DNA from 2 places in the Marinobacter adhaerens HP15 genome. Region 2 is predicted to be linked to the other one. Evidence: riboswitches for the same ligand, from Rfam matches in the RefSeq annotation. Region 2 holds a riboswitch; the other holds the start of a gene.

Region 1 (9,797 bases), 340 kb from region 2:
GCTGTCCATTGCCGTGGGCGTGTATTTCCTGATGTACCGATCCGGCTATGGCAAGAAAGTGCGGGCGGTGGTTCAGAATCGCCCCATGGCTGAAGCCGTTGGTATCAACAGTGCCGGTATCGACCGAGCCACCTTTGCCCTCGGGTGTGGCATCGCCGGCGTCGCGGGTGCTGCCTTCACCATGATCGGTTCCACCGGTCCGTCCTCTGGCCAGGCTTATATCGTAGACACCTTCCTGGTGGTGGTGTTTGGCGGTGCCCAGAGCCTGATCGGCACCATTGTGTCCGCCTTCGGTATATCCCAGGCCCAGTCCACCATGGAGTTCTTCCTCAGTGGTTCCATGGCCAAGGTGCTCACCCTGCTGGTTGTCGTCGGCATCCTGATGCTGCGTCCAGAAGGACTCATGGCCCTCAAGGTCCGTCGCTAGGAGATTGTCATGAAGAGTTCATCCCCATTGAAATGGTTTGCCACCCGCGAGGGACTGTATTACGTCGCACTGGCCGTGTTGTTGGTGGTGCTTTTGCCACTGGCGCTGGACCCATTCCGCCTGAACATGGTGGGCAAGTACCTGACATACGCCTTTGTCGCCATTGGCCTGGTGATGTGCTGGGGCAAGGCCGGCATTCTCAGCCTGGGCCAGGGTGTGTTCTTTGGTCTTGGCGGCTACTGCATGGCCATGTTCCTGAAGCTGGAGGCTTCCACTCCGGAGGCCACCGCCATCCAGTCCACCCCCGGCATCCCGGATTTCATGGACTGGAACCAGCTCACCGAGCTGCCCTGGTTCTGGGAACCGTTCCACAGCTTCTCCTTCACCCTGCTGGCGGTGATCGGTGTGCCGGTTCTGCTGGCGTTCGTTATCGGCTTCGCCATGTTCACCCGGCGGGTGGGGGGCGTGTACTTCGCCATCATCACCCAGGCCATCGCCGCAATCCTGACGATCCTGATTATCGGACAGCAGGGCTATACCGGCGGTGTGAACGGCATTACCGATCTGCAGACGCTGAACGGCTGGGACATCCGCACCGATGAAGCCCGGACCATCCTGTACTTTGTCTGTGTTGGCATGCTGTTCCTCTGCCTGTTTGTGGCGCGCCTTGTCCAGAACCGGAAGCTGGGCCGCATCCTGGTAGCCATGAACGCCCAGGAAAACCGAGTGCGTTTTTCCGGCTATGACGTTGCCGCCTTCAAGATCTTCGTGTTCTGCCTGGCGGCGGCTTTTGCCGGCGTCGGTGGTGCCATGTTCACCCTGATTGTCGGCTTCATGTCGCCGTCGTTCATCGGCATCGTCGCTTCCATCGAGATGGTCATCTTCTGTGCCTTGGGTGGCCGGTTGTCCATCCTCGGCGCGGTCTACGGTGCCTTGCTGGTGAATGCCGCCAAGAGTGGCTTCTCGGAATCCTTCCCGGAACTCTGGCCGTTTGCCATGGGTGCGTTGTTTATCGGTGTCGTACTGGCCTTCCCGAACGGTCTGGCCGGCCTGTATCAGACCTACGTCATGCCCCTGGAAGACAAGATCTTCAAGCGCAACAAGGGTGCACAGCTGGAGGCCAAGCCCGCGGAAAAAGCCGCAGAGCCGAAGCCGACCGCTGAGAAGACTCCTGATTACGATCCGATGATCGATTCCTACAGCCCGGAGAAATCGTGATGAGTGCAGCCAAAAGCAAAAGTGGGGATTTCCTGCTGGCGGTCGAAGGCCTGACCGTGTCATTCGATGGCTTCAAGGCCGTGGATGACCTGTCCTTCTACCTGGATCCCAAGGAAATTCGGGTCATCATCGGCCCCAACGGTGCCGGTAAAACCACGGTTCTGGACCTGATCTGCGGCAAGACCAAGGCCACGTCCGGCTCCATCAAGTTTGACGGTAAGGAGCTGACCAAGCTCAAGGAGCACCAGATTGTTCACTCGGGTGTGGGCCGGAAGTTCCAGACCCCGTCTGTGTTCGAGGACCTGACCGTCTTTGAAAACCTTGAAGTGTCCTACCCGAAGGGACACAGCGTGATGGGCGCCCTGGGATTCAAGCGCGACGCGGAGGTGATCAGTGCTGTGGAGGAAGTGGCTGAAACCATCTTCCTGACCGAGGCCCTGAATGAGCCGGCTGCCTCGTTGAGCCATGGCCAGAAGCAGTGGCTGGAGATCGGCATGCTGCTGATCCAGAAACCGGACCTACTGATGCTGGATGAGCCGGTGGCCGGGATGTCCGTCACCGAGCGCAAGAAAACCGCCGAGCTGCTGAGGGTGATTACCCGGGACCATACGGTGCTGGTGATCGAGCACGACATGCAGTTTGTCGGTGATATCGCTGACCGGGTCACGGTCATGCATCAGGGCAAAGTTCTTTCCGAAGGGTCCATCGAGCACGTGAAATCGGACCCGAAAGTCATCGAAGTCTACCTGGGGCACTGATCATGCTGAGCATCAAACATCATTCGGTGGCCTACGGCCAAAGCACCATCATCGATGACCTCAACCTCGACGTGGCAAAGAACGAAATTGTCGCCGTGGTGGGGCGAAACGGCATGGGCAAGACCACGCTGATGAAATCCCTGGTGGGCATGACCCCCACGCGAGGCGGTGAGGTCAGCCTGGATGGGAACGACCTTTCCGGCCTGAAGAGCTTCCAGCGAGTGCGCGCCGGAATCGGTTTCGTGCCGCAGGGGCGGATGATCTTTCCGACACTGACGGTACGGGAGAATATCGAGACCGGCCTGGCCGCTGTTGGTGAGAAGAAGGTACCCGAGGACCTCTACGAGATGTTCCCGGTACTGAAGGAAATGCAGAACCGGCGTGGTGGCAACCTTTCCGGCGGTCAGCAACAACAGCTGGCTATTGCCCGGGCACTGGCCACCCGGCCCAAGGTGCTGCTGCTTGACGAACCCACGGAAGGTATCCAGCCCAACATTATCAAGGAAATTGCGCAGACCCTTCGGCGCATCCGGGATGAGCGGGGCCTGTCGATTGTGGTGTCGGAGCAGGTTCTGAGCTTCGTGATGGATGCGGCAGACCGGATCCTGGTGATTGAAAAGGGCGCGATTGTGCACGAAGAGAGCCGCGAAGAAGCGGATCAGGACAAGATTGCGAGCTATCTGGCGGTTTAACGAGGAGCAGAACGATGAGACACGGTGATATTTCCAGCAGCAACGATACCGTCGGCGTGGCGGTGGTGAACTACAAGATGCCGCGGCTGCATACCAAAGCCGAGGTGTTGGACAACGCCCGCAACATCGCTGACATGATCAAGGGTATGAAAGTCGGCCTGCCGGGCATGGACCTGGTGGTGTTCCCGGAATACAGCACCATGGGCATCATGTACGACAACGAGGAAATGATGGAAACCGCGGCCACCGTGCCCGGTGACGAAACGGCCATCTTCTCCGCCGCCTGTCGTGAGGCGAACACCTGGGGCGTGTTTTCGCTGACCGGAGAACGACACGAGGATCACCCCAACAAGGCGCCATACAACACCCTGGTTCTGATCAACAACGAGGGTGAGGTCGTCCAGAAATACCGCAAGTGTATCCCCTGGTGTCCGATCGAGGGATGGTATCCGGGTGACACTACCTACGTCACCGAGGGTCCAAAGGGCATGAAGATCAGCCTGATCATCTGCGACGACGGCAACTATCCCGAGATCTGGCGTGATTGCGCCATGAAGGGGGCGGAGTTGATTGTTCGCTGTCAGGGCTACATGTACCCGGCCAAGGAACAGCAGGTGATGATGGCCAAGAGCATGGCCTGGGCCAACAACTGTTACGTTGCGGTGGCCAACGCCGCCGGATTTGACGGCGTGTATTCCTACTTCGGCCACTCCGCGATCATCGGCTTCGATGGCCGTACCCTCGGGGAATGCGGTGAGGAAGACATGGGCATTCAGTATGCCCAGCTGTCCGTAAGCCAGATCCGTGATGCCCGTGCGAACGACCAGTCCCAGAATCACCTGTTCAAGCTGCTGCACCGGGGCTACACCGGAGTGCATGCCTCCGGGGACGGCGACAAGGGCGTGGCCGACTGTCCGTTCGAGTTCTACCGTACCTGGGTGATGGATGCCCAGAAGGCGCAGGAAAATGTGGAGGCCATGACCCGGAAGACGGTAGGTACCGCCGAGTGCCCGGTGGGCGAGCTGCCGTTCGACGGCAAGGAAAAATCCGCAGGGGCCTAAGCCCGGGAGGCGTTCATGCCGTTTATCAACGAACGGCTGGAAGCCAATCGGGAAACCATTGAAAAGAACCGGGCCGCCTCAGGCCCGGTTCGTGCTTCCCGGTTCCGCTTCGAGCCCGAGGCCGTGATGGCCAGACTGCGGGAAAATATCGTCGGCCAGGATGAGGCCCTGGCCGCCATGGAATCCATGCTGGTGCGGGTGAAAGCCGATATCGGCGAGGACAACCGGCCGCTGGCGGTGCACCTGTTCCTGGGTCCTACCGGCGTGGGCAAAACCGAAACCGTGCGCCTCATTGCCGAAGCCATCCACGGCAATCGCGATGGGCTGTGCCGTATCGACATGAACACCCTGGCCCAGGAGCATTACGCCGCAGCCCTGACCGGTGCACCGCCGGGCTACGTGGGCAGCAAGGAGGGCCACAGCCTGTTCGATCTGGACAAGGTACAGGGCTCGTTCAGCAAACCCGGAATTGTGTTGTTTGATGAAATCGAGAAAGCCAGCAAGGAAGTGGTGCGCACGCTGCTGAACGTGCTGGACACCGGTCGGCTGGTGTTTCCCTCCGGTAACCGGGAGATCGACTTCCGCAACACCCTGATCTTCATGACCAGCAACGCCGGTGCGCTGGAGGCGGAGACGCATGAGCAGAGCTACAAGCGGGGCTGGCGCCGCTGGCTCGGTTTATCAGCCGGCAACGGCGAGGCCATTCGCGACACCGCTCTGCGCCGGTATTTCGATCCGGAGTTCCTCAACCGGATTGATCAGATCCTCACCTTCAACCGACTTACCGACAACTGGCTGGAAGCCCTGCTGGACATTGAGCTGGCGGGCCTCAATCGCCGGTTGTCCAAAAAGCACGCCGAGCTGTCGCTGGCGCCTGAGCTGCGAGAAGAGCTGTGCCGTGGCTACGACGCTCGCTATGGCGCCCGGGAACTGCTGCGGGCTTTTCGCCAGCGGCTGGAACCCGCCGTTGCCCGGGCGTTGCTGGCGTATCCGGACTGCCGCCGGTTTGAAGCCGGCCTGCAGGGCAGGACGGTCACGGTGCACCAATACGTCGAATGACGTAGGCACCGGGGGCATTTCGCGAATACCTCACAGGGACGGGATTTCGGATAGTAAAGCCGTTACCTAATCGTGCAAGCCAACACCAAGGAGCGCCCGCTATGGCTGAAACCATTATCAAGATCGATCTGAACAAGTCGGCCTATGAGAACGACAAAATCCACAACCGCTGGCACCCGGATATTCCGCTGGTGGCCACCGTCAAGCCGGGCGACGATTTCATCGTCGAGTGCTATGACTGGACCGGCGGCCAGATCAAGAACGACGACAGCGCCGACGACGTGCGCGATGTTGATCTCAGCCAGGTTCACTTCCTGTCGGGACCGATCGGGGTCGAGGGCGCTGAGCCGGGCGACCTGCTGGAAGTCGACATCCTCGACATCGGCACCTTCGAAGAAAGCCAGTGGGGCTTTAACGGGTTCTTTTCCAAGCAGAACGGCGGTGGCTTCCTGACCGAACACTTCCCGGAGGCCCAGAAATCCATCTGGGACTTCAACGGCATGTTCACCAAATCCCGCCACATTCCCAACGTGGAATTTGCCGGCCTGATTCACCCGGGGCTGATCGGCTGCCTGCCCTCCAAAGAATTGCTGGACACCTGGAACAAGCGTGAGGCCGGACTGGTTGCGACCGATCCGGAGCGTGTGCCGGAACTGGCAACACTGCCCAATGGTGAGACCGCCCATATGGGCCAGATGACCGGTGACGCGGCCAAAGCTGCTGGCGCCGAAGCCGCCCGTACCGTGCCGCCACGGGAACACGGTGGCAACTGTGACATCAAGGATCTGTCCCGTGGCTCCAAGGTGTATTTCCCGGTGTACGTGGACGGGGCCGGCCTCTCCGTAGGCGACCTTCACTTCAGCCAGGGCGACGGTGAAATCACGTTCTGTGGCGCCATCGAAATGGCCGGCTGGATTCACCTGCGGGTAAACCTGATCAAGGACGGCGTGAAGAAGTACGGCATCAAGAATCCGGTGTTCAAGCCCAGCCCGATCAAGCCCCGTTACGACGACTATGTGATCTTTGAAGGCATCTCCGTAGACGAAGACGGCGGCCAGCATTACCTGGACGTGCACGTGGCCTATCGTCAGGCGTGTCTGAACGCCATCGAATACATGACCAAGTTCGGCTACACCAAGGCTCAGGCCTACGCGATTCTGGGTTGTGCGCCGGTGGAAGGCCACATCAGCGGCGTGGTGGATATCCCGAACGCCTGCGCCACGCTCTGGTTGCCGACGGGCATCTTCGACTTCGACATTAACCCGTCCGCCGATGGTCCGCAGAAGAAAGTCAGCGGGGGCATGGACGTACCGCTGTCGAAAGATAAGGAGTAATCGCCATGCCCGTGTATGACTACAAGTGCCGTGAACATGGCCTCTTTCACACACTGGCCACCATGGAGGATGCGGCCAAGCCGGCGCAATGCCCTACCTGTAAGGCAATGTCGCCGCGGGTGATCGTGTTGCCATCCCACATTGCCGCCATGGACCCGGCCAAAAGGGCGGCCGAGGACCGGAACGAGCGGTCCCGGCATGAGCCGGTGTTTTCCACCGCAGACCGAAGGGCGAATGATAAGGAGCACAGTCGCGCCTGCGGCTGCGGCTCCCCGAAACCCGGAAAGTCCATGCTGTTCTACACCGCTGACGGGAAGAAGATGTTTCCCTCCATGCGGCCCTGGATGATCAGCCACTGATTGGCTGAGTTGAAACTGTCACGTGTTTGGCCCCCTCTCCGGGGCCTTTTTTATTGCTTCAGGTTGTCCCTTCCGAATATCGTGTATATAGTGTTTCTATCCTTGGTCAAATACCAGATGTAGTGATCAGTGCGTAACCAACTCGGTCAACGTGTGATCATCTCAGCCATTCTGGTATCGGGAATCCGGTGAGACTCCGGAACTGACGCGCAGCGGTATTGGGGAACAAGCGTGGCATCAAGACACTGGCGAAAGCCGGGAAGTCGCCACACGAGGCCGAATCTATCGATTCACGCCCCTGAGTCCGAAGACCTGCCAGGGATGAAGGAGCCTTACGGCTCCCAACTGCACCTTCGCGACCCAGGGTGAGCAGACCGGTTATGCCCAGCCATTCCCATGGCGAGGTGTGCCCCTGCGTACGCGATGGTGAAAGGAACTCAACGCGTATTCAGGAGAACACTGCATGTCTGCCTCAGCCCTGGCCGAACCCCGGCCAACCTCGCACACGGACACCGAATCCCTTCAGGTCATCAAGCGCAACGGCACGCTTGTGGGCTTCGACCCCTCGAAGATCAGCATCGCCGTAACCAAAGCCTTCCTCGCAGTTGAGGGCGACACCGCCGCCGGTTCCGCGCGTATCAATGACGCGGTACACCGGGTGACCGACCAGGTTATCCAGGCGATTGGCCGTCGCCTGAAGGCCGGTGGCAAGGTGCATATCGAAGACATCCAGGATCAGGTGGAACTGGCCCTGATGCGGGCCGAAGAACAGAAGGTGGCCCGCGCCTACGTCCTGTATCGGGAAGAGCATGCCCGCGAGCGCGCCCGCCATGCGCCGGTTGAGGCGCACCCCCATCTGACGGTGAAAAAGACCAGTGGCGAGATTGCTCCGCTGGATCTGGGCCTGATGAAACTGCAGGTGGAACAGGCCGCCACAGGGCTGGAGGGCATTGACGGTGATTCCCTGGTGGACGATGCCCTGACCAACCTGTACGACGGCATCGCCGAGGAAGACGTGCTGTCGGCCTTGATCATGACGGCCCGCAGCCGGATTGAGCGGGAGCCGGACTACAGCGCGGTCACTGCGCGCCTGCTCCTGGAGCAACTTCGCCTGGAGAATGCCGCTGCCCTTGGCCTGCCTATCAGTCTGCCACTGGCTGAGATTTATCCACAGGCACTGAGCGCCTTTGTCGAGGCTGGAATCCGGTACGAATTGCTGGATGAAGCTCTGGCCGCCTTTGATCTGGAGCGCCTGGGTGCGGCCCTTCAGCCGGAGCGGGATCTGCAGTTTGGCTTCCTGGGTCTGCAAACCCTGTACGACCGTTACTTCCTGCACTGGAACAAGGCCCGCCTGGAATTGCCCCAGGTATTTTTCATGCGCGTTGCCATGGGCCTGGCCCTGCGCGAAGACGACCCGAATGCCCGGGCCATCGAGTTCTACAACCTGTTGTCGTCGTTCGACTACATGGCGTCCACACCCACGTTGTTCAACAGCGGTACCCGCCATTCTCAGCTGTCGTCCTGTTACCTGACGACGGTGGGCGACGATCTTGAAGACATCTACGGGGCCATCCGGGATAACGCCATGCTGTCGAAATGGGCAGGCGGTCTGGGTAACGACTGGACGCCAGTTCGTGCGCTGGGATCCCACATCAAGGGAACCAACGGCCAGAGCCAGGGCGTGGTGCCTTTCTTGAAAGTAGTCAACGACACCGCCGTGGCGGTTAACCAGGGCGGCAAGCGTAAAGGCGCAGTGTGTGCCTACCTGGAAAGCTGGCACCTGGACATCGAGGAGTTCCTGGAGCTGCGCAAGAATACCGGCGACGAACGCCGCCGAACCCACGACATGAATACAGCCAACTGGGTGCCCGATCTGCTGATCGAGCGCATGCGCGAAGACCGTGACTGGACCCTGTTCTCTCCCAGCGATGCGCCGGATCTGCACGACCTGTACGGCAACGCCTTCCGTGAACGCTACGAGCATTACGAAGCCCTGGCAGAGCAGGGCAAAATCAAGCTGTTCAAGAAAATCCCGGCCAAGCAGCTCTGGCGCAAGATGCTCACCGTGCTGTTCGAAACCGGCCACCCCTGGATCACCTTCAAGGACCCGTGCAACCTGCGTTCTCCCCAGCAGCACCGGGGCGTGGTGCACAGCTCTAACCTGTGCACGGAAATCACCCTGAACACCAGTGCCGACGAGATCGCCGTATGCAACCTCGGTTCCGTGAACCTGACGGCCCATATTGCCAACGGCGAGCTGGACGTGCAGCGCCTGGAACAGACGGTAAACACCGCCGTGCGCATGCTCGATAACGTTATCGACATCAACTACTACGCCGTGCCCCAGGCCCGCAATTCCAACCTCAAGCATCGCCCGGTTGGCCTCGGCATCATGGGCTTCCAGGACGCGCTCTATCAACTGGGCCTGCCGTATTCCAGCCCGGAAGCGGTTGAGTTTGCTGACGTTGCCATGGAGCAGCTCAGTTACTTCGCCATCCGTGCTTCCGCCACGCTGGCGGGTGAGCGGGGCGCCTATGAAAGCTACGAGGGTTCTCTCTGGCAGCAGGGCATCCTGCCGATCGACTCCATCAACCTGCTCAAAGAGAACCGCCGGGAAGGGGACCTGTCTGTGAACACCAACGCCCGGCTGGACTGGTCTCCCGTACGCGAACTGATCGCAACAAACGGCATGCGCAACAGCAACGTGATGGCGATCGCCCCGACTGCCACGATTTCCAACATCGTGGGTGTGTCCCAGTCCATCGAGCCGGCGTACCAGAACCTCTTCGTGAAATCGAACCTCTCCGGCGAGTTCACGGTGGTCAATCCGTCGCTGGTCCGAGACCTCAAGGCCGAAGGACTGTGGGACAACGTGATGGTGAACGACCT
Region 2 (9,797 bases):
GGGGGTTAAAGGGTTTGGTGAGGTAATCGTCGGCGCCCATTTCGAGGCCGACAATGCGATCGGTTTCCTCGCTCATGGCTGTAAGCAGAATAACAGGCAACTCGGTGTGCTCACGAAGGTAACGGCAGAGCGTGAGGCCATCGTCCCCGGGCATCATGATGTCCAGCACAACCAGGTCGACGGAGTGCTGTCGCAACTGTCGCTTCATGGCATCGCCGCCATCTGCCAGCAGCACGCGCAGGCCATGCTCCTGAAGATAGCGGCCGACCAGATCTCGAATGTCCCGGTGGTCATCGACGACCAGGATGGTGGGAGAGTCGCTCACTCGTTACTCCGTTGATTACCGTCTGCCCTGATTATAGGGGAGTCGACTTCCCGCTTGGGCGCGATCTTGTCAAAAACCGTCGCAAATCCCTGCCTTGCGACAAGTTGCGACAAAGTCGGTGGGTCACCGAGACAATTCTGCGACGTTTCCTTGATGGAATAACTCCCGACCAACAATGACATTCCGTCATGGGTTTAACCAACCAAGGAGTTCGACCATGAAGAAAACGACCACCATTGCTGCTCTCTCCATCGCCGCGATACTCGGCGCCACGCCACTGCTTGCGTCTGCCGATGACGACTACGGGCGAGGTGACTGTGACGATCGTTACGAGAATCGCCACCACGGCAAATCCATGGGTTCCGATCTGAAGCAATACAGCACCGACGAAATGCGCATCATGGCTTACGGCCAGGCGCTAAGACGCTTCGGCCCGGGCGTGGATGTGTCCGTTGAGGAAACGTCGGATGGCACATACCGGGTCCAACTGCGAGATGCCGAGCAGAATCTGATCCGGGAGCAGGAGTTCAACCAGTACGGTGCCCCGGTTCGCGGCGGACACCGGAGCTGATTACCAACAGCCAGCGCGGGGCCCGAGAGGTGCCCCGCAAGCCTTTGATCAAGGAGAATCGCGATGACACTGATGGACGCTGACAACCGCTATGGTGCCGTTTCCCGGGCTGTGCACTGGATAATGGCGGTTATGTTGCTGGTAATGCTTGCCAGCGAAGTCTGGTTTGAAGCCCTGGAGCACACACTCTCTGATGCGTCGCTTATGGCCTGGCACCAGACCCTGGGCCTGACCATTTTCGGGCTGGTTATCTTTCGCGGTCTCTGGCGCTGGCTTAACCGCGCACGTATAACACCACCGGCTCAATGGGCGACCATGGCCAAGCTCGGGCACATTGCGCTCTATGCCCTGATGATCCTGATGCCGCTGTCAGGGCTCGCATCCTCCCTCGGTGAAGGCGATCCTGTTACCTTTTTCGGCTGGACAGTCTTTGGCTACGGCCCGGAAATCGAGTGGCTGGAAGACAGCGGGGAAGAGGTTCATGAAGTGCTGGCCAACGTGTTGTGGCTCATGATTGGCGTACACGTAGCAGCTGCCCTGGCGCATCAGTACCTGCTGGGAGACCGGATCATGAAGCGCATGGCCTGACGGCCCAAGATACAGGAAAACCCTCGGGCTCAAGCCACCGGCAGCGAATCGTCGCTGCCCCAGTCCGCCCAGGAACCATCGTAAAGAGAGAGCTGGTCATACCCGGCCAGCTCGGCCGCCAGCAGAATGATGCAGGCGGTGATGCCGGAACCGCAGGAAAACACCAGTTGATGCCCGTCTCCGGGCTGAAGGTTCGTACCGAGATGCCTGAACTTTGCCTCCAGCTCACTGACCGGCTTAAACCGGTAACCATCCAGCACCTCGGTAAACGGAAGACTGAGTGAGTTCGGAATATGGCCGCCGCGCACTCCCGGGCGGGGTTCCGGGGCCTGAGCCAGGAACCGCGCCCGGGATCTCGCATCAATCACCGAAACTCGCTCGTCGTCCAAATGCTGTAGCACGAAGGCGGAATCCCGAACCCGTCCGCGGTCCAGACGGCCCGCCATGTTCCCGGCGGAAGCCGCACTATTAATCGGGGCCGACACCGTCTCACGCCCCTCTGCCAACCACTGTGGCAGGCCACCATCGAGCACGAAAACCTGTTCGAGGCCCATCGACCGCAGAATCCACCAGGCCCGGGGAGCGGAATAGATTCCCTGGTTGTCGTAAAGCACCACCAGTCTTTCAGGCGTTATGCCCAGCCTGCGAACTTCCTGAGTGAACTGTTCCTCGGTAGGAAACGCATGGAGCTGGGACGATTCCGTATTGCAGAGCGTTCCCTCCAGATCAATCTGGAAACTCCCCGGTATCCACACCGGGTGATCATAAACGATCGGCTCCTTGCCAATAACCGTGGCCATACTCGCGTCGATAAGAACCAACCGTTCGTTATCGAGGTTTTCCTGCAACCAGTCGGTGGTTACGAGTGGGGACGCCATGGTGTGCTCCTGTTCCTACCAGAAATAAACGGCCGACTTCTCAGGCCGACAAATCGCCAGACCTTCCCGGCTGCCGTCAGGACGTTGCGGCAATCACCGAGATTTCCACCAGCAACTCCGGCGACGCCATCTGAGCCTGAACACAGGCCCGGGCCGGCGCCGTACCTTCAGGCACCCAGTTGTCCCACACCTCGTTCAGGGCTTTGAAATCGGCCATGTCTGCCAGGTAAATGGTTGCCGAAAGGATTCGATCGCGGCTGGAGCCGGCGGTCTCGAGCAGCTCGTCCACTTTCTCCAGCATCCCGGTTACCTGGGTATGAATATCGGCGTTACGGTCCTTGGCAACCTGACCGCAAAGGTAAGCAGTGCCGTTGTGTTTTACGATCTTGCTCATTCGGCTGTTGGTGGAAATACGTTCAATGGTCATGGTGATGGCCTTGTTGGGGATTTGAGTGACTATATAACCAATAACGGGCTCGAGGATAAAGCCTCACACTTCAGCCCGGCACAAACACCGGAAAACCATCCAGTTCGGCAGATAGCAAACGCTGGCCAAACAGGCTTTCGAGTGCAGAAGTCACCAGCATGTCGCGGGCCGGTCCCCAGCAGGCCTGACCGTCGGGGTACAGAAGGAGGATCTGGTCGCACCATCGCGCAGCCAGGTTGAGGTCGTGGAGGCACATGAACACGCCCCGGTCGCACGCTGCCTGCTGGCGCAGCAGCTTCATAACGGCGGTCTGGTGCTGTAAATCCAGGTGATTGGTGGGTTCGTCCAGGAGCCAGATTTCGGGGCTTTGGGTCATGAGGGTAGCAATGGCTACCCGCTGGCGTTCACCGCCGGAGAGGGTGTTTACCAGGCGATCTTTCAGGTGGATCACGTCCAGCTCTATTAGAGCCCTTTCAGCAATCGCGAGGTCATCACCACTCTCCATCTGCCAAGGCGATAACCAGGGGTGGCGGCCGATCAGGGCGGTTTCCAGTGCCGTTGCCGGGAATCCATCCTGCCGGTCCTGAAATACCAGGCCCATGCGTTGCGATACGGTCTTGCGGCGGATGCCGTCCAACGGCGTTCCATCAAGCAGCAGCTTTCCGCTTCTGGGCTCCCGCAATCCTGCGAGAGTATGGAGCAAGGTGGTTTTACCCACACCGTTAGGGCCCAGCACGCCCCAGACCTGTCCCGGTTCGATGGCCAGATTCAGGGGAACGCCTGAGCTGCGGCCCGGAATGTCGATAATCAGCGCTTCGGTTGCCAGGCGTGTCATCATCGGCTCCTATACAGCAGGTACAGGAAGGTCGGGACGCCGATCAGCGCGGTGATCACCCCAACCGGCAACTGCTCCGGCGCAATCACCACCCGCGCCAGGGTATCCGCCAGCACCAGCAGCGTACCGCCCGCCAGTGCGCAGGCCGGCAGAATCAGGCGCTGGTCGTTGCCCAGCACCAGCCGCAACATGTGCGGTATCACCAGGCCAACGAAACCAACCGAACCGGCCATGGTGACGGCGGCTGCGGTCAGCAGGCTGGCCATCAGGTAGATCGACCATTCCAGTGGCCGCACCGAAACGCCCAGCGCCGCCGCCTGCAGGGAGCCCCGTGCCAGCACGTTCAGGGCCCGGCCCAGAGGAAACACCATCAGGCATACGAGCACAAGAATGATCAGTCCCGGCCACGGAGTGGCGGCGTGGGAAAGATCGCCCATCAACCAATACAGCATGCCCGGCAATCGGCTGGCCGGGGTCATCGAGAGGATCAGGGTAATCATGGCGCCCCAGCCGGCGGCGACCACCACACCGGTAAGCAACAGCCGCGATGGGGTCCAGCTGCCACTGCCGTGAGCCAAACCAAACACCAGCAGGGTGGCCAGCATGGCACCTGCAAACGCGGAGCCGGATATCAGAAAACCGGCAGCGCCGGCCAGCATGGCCAATAACGCACCCACTGCCGCGCCACCAGAAAGCCCCAACACATAAGGATCGGCCAGGGGATTTCGCAACAATACCTGCATAAGTGCTCCGGCCACGGCCAGCAATCCGCCAGTTGCGAACGCGCTCAGGGTGCGAGGCAGGCGCAGCTCCAGAATCAGCGTTTGCTGCAACTCGGTGCCACTGCCGGTGATCACCCTCAGAGTGTCACCAAAACCGATGGACGTACTGCCAATGCTGACGGAGAGCAGTGCCGCCAGAAAGCCCGCCAGCAGCAGAATCAGGAGGGGCTTGGAAGGGCTAGAGATTGGCACGGGCCTGCTCCAGGGTCTGACACAGGTGCATGGCACCCTCTGCCATACGTAGCGTCGGGCGTGCCAGCAGGTCAGGTGGTTCAAGGAAGAGGTTGCCCGCGGCTACCGCTGCCAGGCCCGGAAACTCACGCCAGGCCTCCAGCCACTGCCTGTCGTCTGACGATCCGGCGGTAATAATGGCCTCGGGGTTGGCTTCCAGAACCGCCTCCCGACTGATCCGGGGCACCAGCCGTGGCAACTCGCCGAACACATTAACGCCGCCGCACAGGCTTATGGCCTTGCTGATCAGCTCTTCCCGGTTCACGGTCATCAGTGGCTGATCCCATATCTGGTAGAACACCTTAACTGGTCTGGCATCGGCATACTGAGATTCAAGCGCGGCCATATCTGCACGAAACGCTTCGGCCCGCTCATTGCCCAGATCCGGTAATCCTGTCAGCAACGCCAGATCCGATACCGCCGCGGCAATGTCGTCAAACGTCCGCGGAGCAAGCCAGAAAACGTGAATGCCAAGATCTGACAGGCGTTCCAGCTGGCTGCGGGAATTGCCATCCACCCAGGCCACCACCAGGTCTGGCGCCAGCGAGACAATGGCTTCCAGGTCCAGGCGATTGCTGTCGCCCACCTGCGGCAAGTCCGCAGCTTCTGCGGGATAATCGCTCCAGGCACTCACGGCAACGAGCCTGTCACCGGCCCCTGCGGAGAACAGCAGCTCGGTGGCACCCGGCGACAGGGAAACAACGCGTTGCGCGGGCTCGGCCAGGCATACACGCTGGTCCAGCGCGTCGCTTACGCAGGGCCTCTCCGCCTGTGCCAGCGAGGGCACAAGCAGAGACAGCACAAACAATGCAGCGAGCCAGGGGCGCCTCATCGACGGAGTGAGCCTCTCAGATCGGTGAATTTACTGCTGGAAATCATAGCGCACCGAGGCCATGAAGGTTCGGCCTGCGGCCAGATAGTCGAAAGGCGCGAAGGTGGCACTGTCATATCCGATGCTTGTGGCATAGCGACGGTCCAATACGTTATCCACCTTGAACGATGCCGACCAGCCAGGCTGGAAGTTCCAGGCCGCCCTCAAGTCCACAGTGCCATAGCCTGGCAGCAGGCTGGTATTCGCTGCATCGTTATAGCGGTCACTCTCGGCGATAAAGCTGGCGCCCACGGACCACTGAGAGAACAGACGATCGACATCCAAACGCACATTCTTTTCCGCACGGCGTGGTAGACGTGCGCCGGTATCACGATTCTCGGTATCCGCGTAGGTTACCGCTGCCGCCAGATTCCAGTCAGCCGTCTCAATACCGGACGAAACCTCAACGCCACGGATTCTGGCCGTTTCGACATTTTCCATGGTGCCCTCAAACGTCGCCGGGTCAGAAACATAGGTAATCAGGTCCTTCACATCGTTCTGATAGAGGGCAACATCCCAGTACCATTGGTCATATCGTCCGGAGAAACCGGCCTCGACCATCTGCCCCTCTTCTGCGTCGAGGTCGGGATTACCGGTGTAGAACGGCACCGTCAGGTAAAGATCGTTAAAGGTTGGCGCCCGGAACGAGGTCGCATAGCTGAGGCGAAAACGATGGGCGCGGTCCAGCTGATGACCAAAGGCCACGCCGCCAGTCTCCTCTTTCCCGTAGGCCTCGTTGTCATCAAGACGCAGACTGAGCATCAGATCGGTGGCATCAAAGTTCAGACGGCCCTGCCCAAAGACTGCGCTGTTGGTCCGGCTATCTTCTGTAAAGTTGCTGGTGCCATCCACTTCATCAATCATGACCTCCGTACCCAGAACCAGCTCATGAACACCGGCCGTCAGGGTGTTTTCCCAGCGCGCTGAGCGAGACAGTGTGTCGAAAGTACTGGGATTGGCTCCGAAGGTATCCTGTTCATCGCGGGCTTCCGAGAACTGGATCCTTGTGCGCCAGTAGTCACTGGCAACAGCCTCCAGATGCAGACCCATGGCACGGATCAGGAAATCGGTATCACCGCCTTCAAACTCGGTGTTGCCTTCAGACTGGAACACGGTCAGCCCTGCGCCACCGCCCAGATCAAAACTGTGGCTCAGCTTCGCCAGGCCGCCGGTGTTCCGAAAGCCCTTGTCTTCACCGCCATCTCTCAGATTGGTGCCATCGGTGTCCGAATAGACGCCACTGGCCAGGAACGAGGAACGGCCCTCCCGGCCAGCCAATCCAGCGTTAACCTCGCGGGTTTCATGGGAGCCTCCTTTTAGCTCGCCCCAACCCTGGCGTCCGGCCTCCGGTTCCAGAGTGAACGCCTGGATGACACCGCCCACCGCATCGGCACCGTAGAGGGAGCTCTTCGCGCCCCGCACCAGTTCAACCCGTTCCATCAATTCCGGAGGCAAAAACTGCCAGGGAGGGATGCCCGCAGAGGCAGAGCGCAGTCGGATACCATCGAGAAGCAGCACCGTACCAGAGCTCCCCGCGCCACGCAGGAATACGCTGGTAGTCTTGCCGTAGCTGCCGTCCGACACCACGTTGATCCCCGGCTGCGCGCGCAGCAGGTCGCGGAATTCCGCGGGCTGTTGCCGATCAATATCCTCTTTGTCGATGACGGTAACCGAAGACAGACTCTCTCCAACGGTCTTCGGCCCCAGTGTCGCGGTAACCACGATCGGGTCAAGGGCATCGGTTTCTGGGGCAGACTGGGCCGAAGCGGCCAACGGCAAGGCAGCCAGGGAAAGGCCGGCCAGTAAAACAGGGCTTTGAATTCTGAACATGAAACTTGCTCCGCACTCCGCGCGCACCCGCACGGGAATCTGGGTTTTGTTGCGGAACAGGGAATGAGGGCAGGCGGTAGACAGGTGTCAGGAGAGCGGAACCGGCATATCACCCACCCAGGTTGCCCACCGCAACATCGGGTGTTTTTCCAGGCCGGTCTCCGGGCTGGCAGGCGGAACCCTGGGTTCCCGGGCAATCACCTTCCCATGTCGTGGCGACACAGTGGCGCACAGATTGCCGTTGTCCTGCTTACCGTTGCGGGGGCAGCATCGGCCTTGCACTGGCATTACCAGGCTCACCGATTTCCCGTTTCACCCGTCGCGCTTTGCGACGGACACCTGAAAAAAGTGTGGCAAGGCTAGCAACACCCGGGTAAGCGGTCAATGAAATCCATCAAAGGTCGACATGGCCGCAGACCTCTGCCACTGCTATATTCCATGACTGACAATCACTTATTCTTCGCCAGAACAGGGAGTTTTATGCAGGCCGAGCTGGTCGACATCCGCAATCACATGGCTCAATACCCGCCGTTTGACGAGATGGCCGAGGAGCTGCTCGACAGAGTGGTTGGCGACATCGAGATTGTGTACTTCAAGGCCGGGAGCCAGATCCTCGAACTGGGTGACCCGAGCAGCTGGCTGTATTACGTGCGCAGTGGCGCCGTCGAGATCTATCGGCGCACCGGGGAGCTGTACAACCGCATCAGCGAGGGCGAAGTCTTCGGCCAGTTTGGCCTGCTGATGAATCGGAAAGTGCGCTTCCCAGCCAAAGCCCTGGAAGACGTCCTGCTTTACAAGATTCCTTACGATACGTTCCAGTACCTCTGGGAAAATGACGACAACTTCGCCGATTTCGTTGAAATTGAAGACCGAAGCCGCCTGCGATCCGCCGTTTCCCGTCGCGAAAAGTCCAACCAGCTGATGACGTCCAAGGTTACCCGGTTGATTGCCCGGGAGCCGGTATCAGCGCCCCACACCGTTCGCCTGCAGGAAGCGGCGCGGATCATGACCGAAAACGGCGTCTCCGCACTGCTACTGATGGACGAGGAAGGTGAAAAGCCCCTGCTCAAGGGCATCATTACCGACCGGGACCTGCGCACCCGGGCCCTTAGCGAAGCCCTGGCCTCGGAAACTCCGATCAGCGAGATCATGTCGGAGGATCTGATCACCATCCGCTCGAACATGTTCATATTCGAGGCCATGCTCACCATGCTGCACAACAATGTGCACCATCTTCCGGTGATGGATCGGGATGAGGTTCGCGGCGTGATTGCGCTGTCTGACATCGTAAAGTACGAGAGTCAGAGCAGCCTATACCTGGTCAGCAACATCTACCATCAGCAGGATGTAAAAGGGCTGAAGAAGATCAGCCTGGATGTGCGGGACAGCTTTGTTCGCATGGTGAACGAAGATGCCAACTCCCACATGATTGGCAGTGCCATGGCCGGTATCGGGCGCAGCTTTACACAGCGCCTGCTGACACTGGGCGAAGAGAAACTCGGCCCCCCACCCGTGCCCTACTGCTTTATGGCCCTTGGCTCCATGGCGCGGGACGAGCAACTGGTGGTCACGGACCAGGATAACGCCATGATCCTGGACGACAGCTTTGTGCCCGAAGAACACGACGAATACTTCCTGGCGCTGGCGAAATTCGTCAGCGATGGCCTTGCGGAGTGCGGCTATACCTACTGCACCGGCGACATCATGGCCACCAACCAGAAATGGCGGCAGCCACTACGCGTCTGGAAGGACTACTTCACCGACTGGATTGATAATCCGAAAGCCGAGGCTCTGTTAAACAGCAATATTTTCTTTGATCTGGATGGCATCTACGGCGAGACCGACTTTGCCGAACAGCTAAAGACACTGGTGGCGGACAAAGCCAGCAACAGCCAGCGGTTCCTGGCAATGCTGGCGCGCAACGCCCTGAACCGCACGCCGCCGATCGGCTTTTTCCGGACCTTCGTGCTGGAAGAGGATGGCAAGCACCAGAAGACCTTCAACCTGAAACGTCGCGGAACAGCGCCCCTGTCGGATCTGATCCGGGTGCACGCCCTGGCCTGCGGCTCCCGTGCACAGAACTCGTTCGAACGACTGAAAGCCATTGGCAACACCAAGCTCCTGCTGGACGACGATCTGGGCAACCTGAGGGATGCGCTTGAGTTTATCTCCATCGTTCGTATCCGACACCAGGCCCTGGCAATCGAGGCTGACCGGCAGCCGGACAACAACGTACGGCCCGAAGACCTTTCACCGTTTGAGCGCAGCCATCTCAAGGATGCGTTCCAGGTAGTCAGCGGTGCCCAGAAGTTCCTGAAATTCCGGTATCACGCCGGGGTGGCCCGTAATGTCTAGTGAGGAGCAGGCCGAGAATTCTGTTACACGCCTGCCATGGCCCGAGCAATTCAAGGCCCTGGCGGAGCAGAGCAAGTCCCCGATTCTTAAAGCCTATTACGAGA

What was found. Region 2 has a riboswitch for cobalamin ahead of HP15_RS19510 (TonB-dependent receptor plug domain-containing protein). Riboswitches for the same ligand answer to the same signal wherever they lie in the genome.
Region 1: linked by a shared signal. The riboswitch ahead of HP15_RS18050 (ribonucleoside-diphosphate reductase subunit alpha) and the one ahead of HP15_RS19510 (TonB-dependent receptor plug domain-containing protein) in region 2 are both predicted to bind cobalamin.

The regions. Positions count from the first base shown of each region.
Region 1 is NC_017506.1:3,842,391-3,852,187, reverse strand. It holds gene urtB (urea ABC transporter permease subunit UrtB) at 1-427, shown strand, start outside; gene urtC (urea ABC transporter permease subunit UrtC) at 437-1,645, shown strand; gene urtD (urea ABC transporter ATP-binding protein UrtD) at 1,645-2,403, shown strand; gene urtE (urea ABC transporter ATP-binding subunit UrtE) at 2,406-3,095, shown strand; gene HP15_RS18070 (aliphatic amidase) at 3,110-4,156, shown strand; gene HP15_RS18065 (AAA family ATPase) at 4,172-5,215, shown strand; gene fmdA (formamidase) at 5,317-6,549, shown strand; gene HP15_RS18055 (FmdB family zinc ribbon protein) at 6,555-6,908, shown strand; cobalamin riboswitch at 7,064-7,242, shown strand; gene HP15_RS18050 (ribonucleoside-diphosphate reductase subunit alpha) at 7,372-9,797, shown strand, end outside.
Region 2 is NC_017506.1:4,181,118-4,190,914, reverse strand. It holds gene HP15_RS19555 (response regulator) at 1-325, opposite strand, end outside; gene HP15_RS19545 (hypothetical protein) at 543-896, shown strand; gene HP15_RS19540 (cytochrome b) at 960-1,484, shown strand; gene HP15_RS19535 (sulfurtransferase) at 1,514-2,362, opposite strand; gene HP15_RS19530 (RidA family protein) at 2,439-2,789, opposite strand; gene HP15_RS19525 (ABC transporter ATP-binding protein) at 2,860-3,624, opposite strand; gene HP15_RS19520 (FecCD family ABC transporter permease) at 3,624-4,598, opposite strand; gene HP15_RS19515 (cobalamin-binding protein) at 4,585-5,469, opposite strand; gene HP15_RS19510 (TonB-dependent receptor plug domain-containing protein) at 5,500-7,338, opposite strand; cobalamin riboswitch at 7,474-7,696, opposite strand; gene HP15_RS19500 (putative nucleotidyltransferase substrate binding domain-containing protein) at 7,819-9,693, shown strand; gene HP15_RS19495 (3'-5' exonuclease) at 9,686-9,797, shown strand, end outside.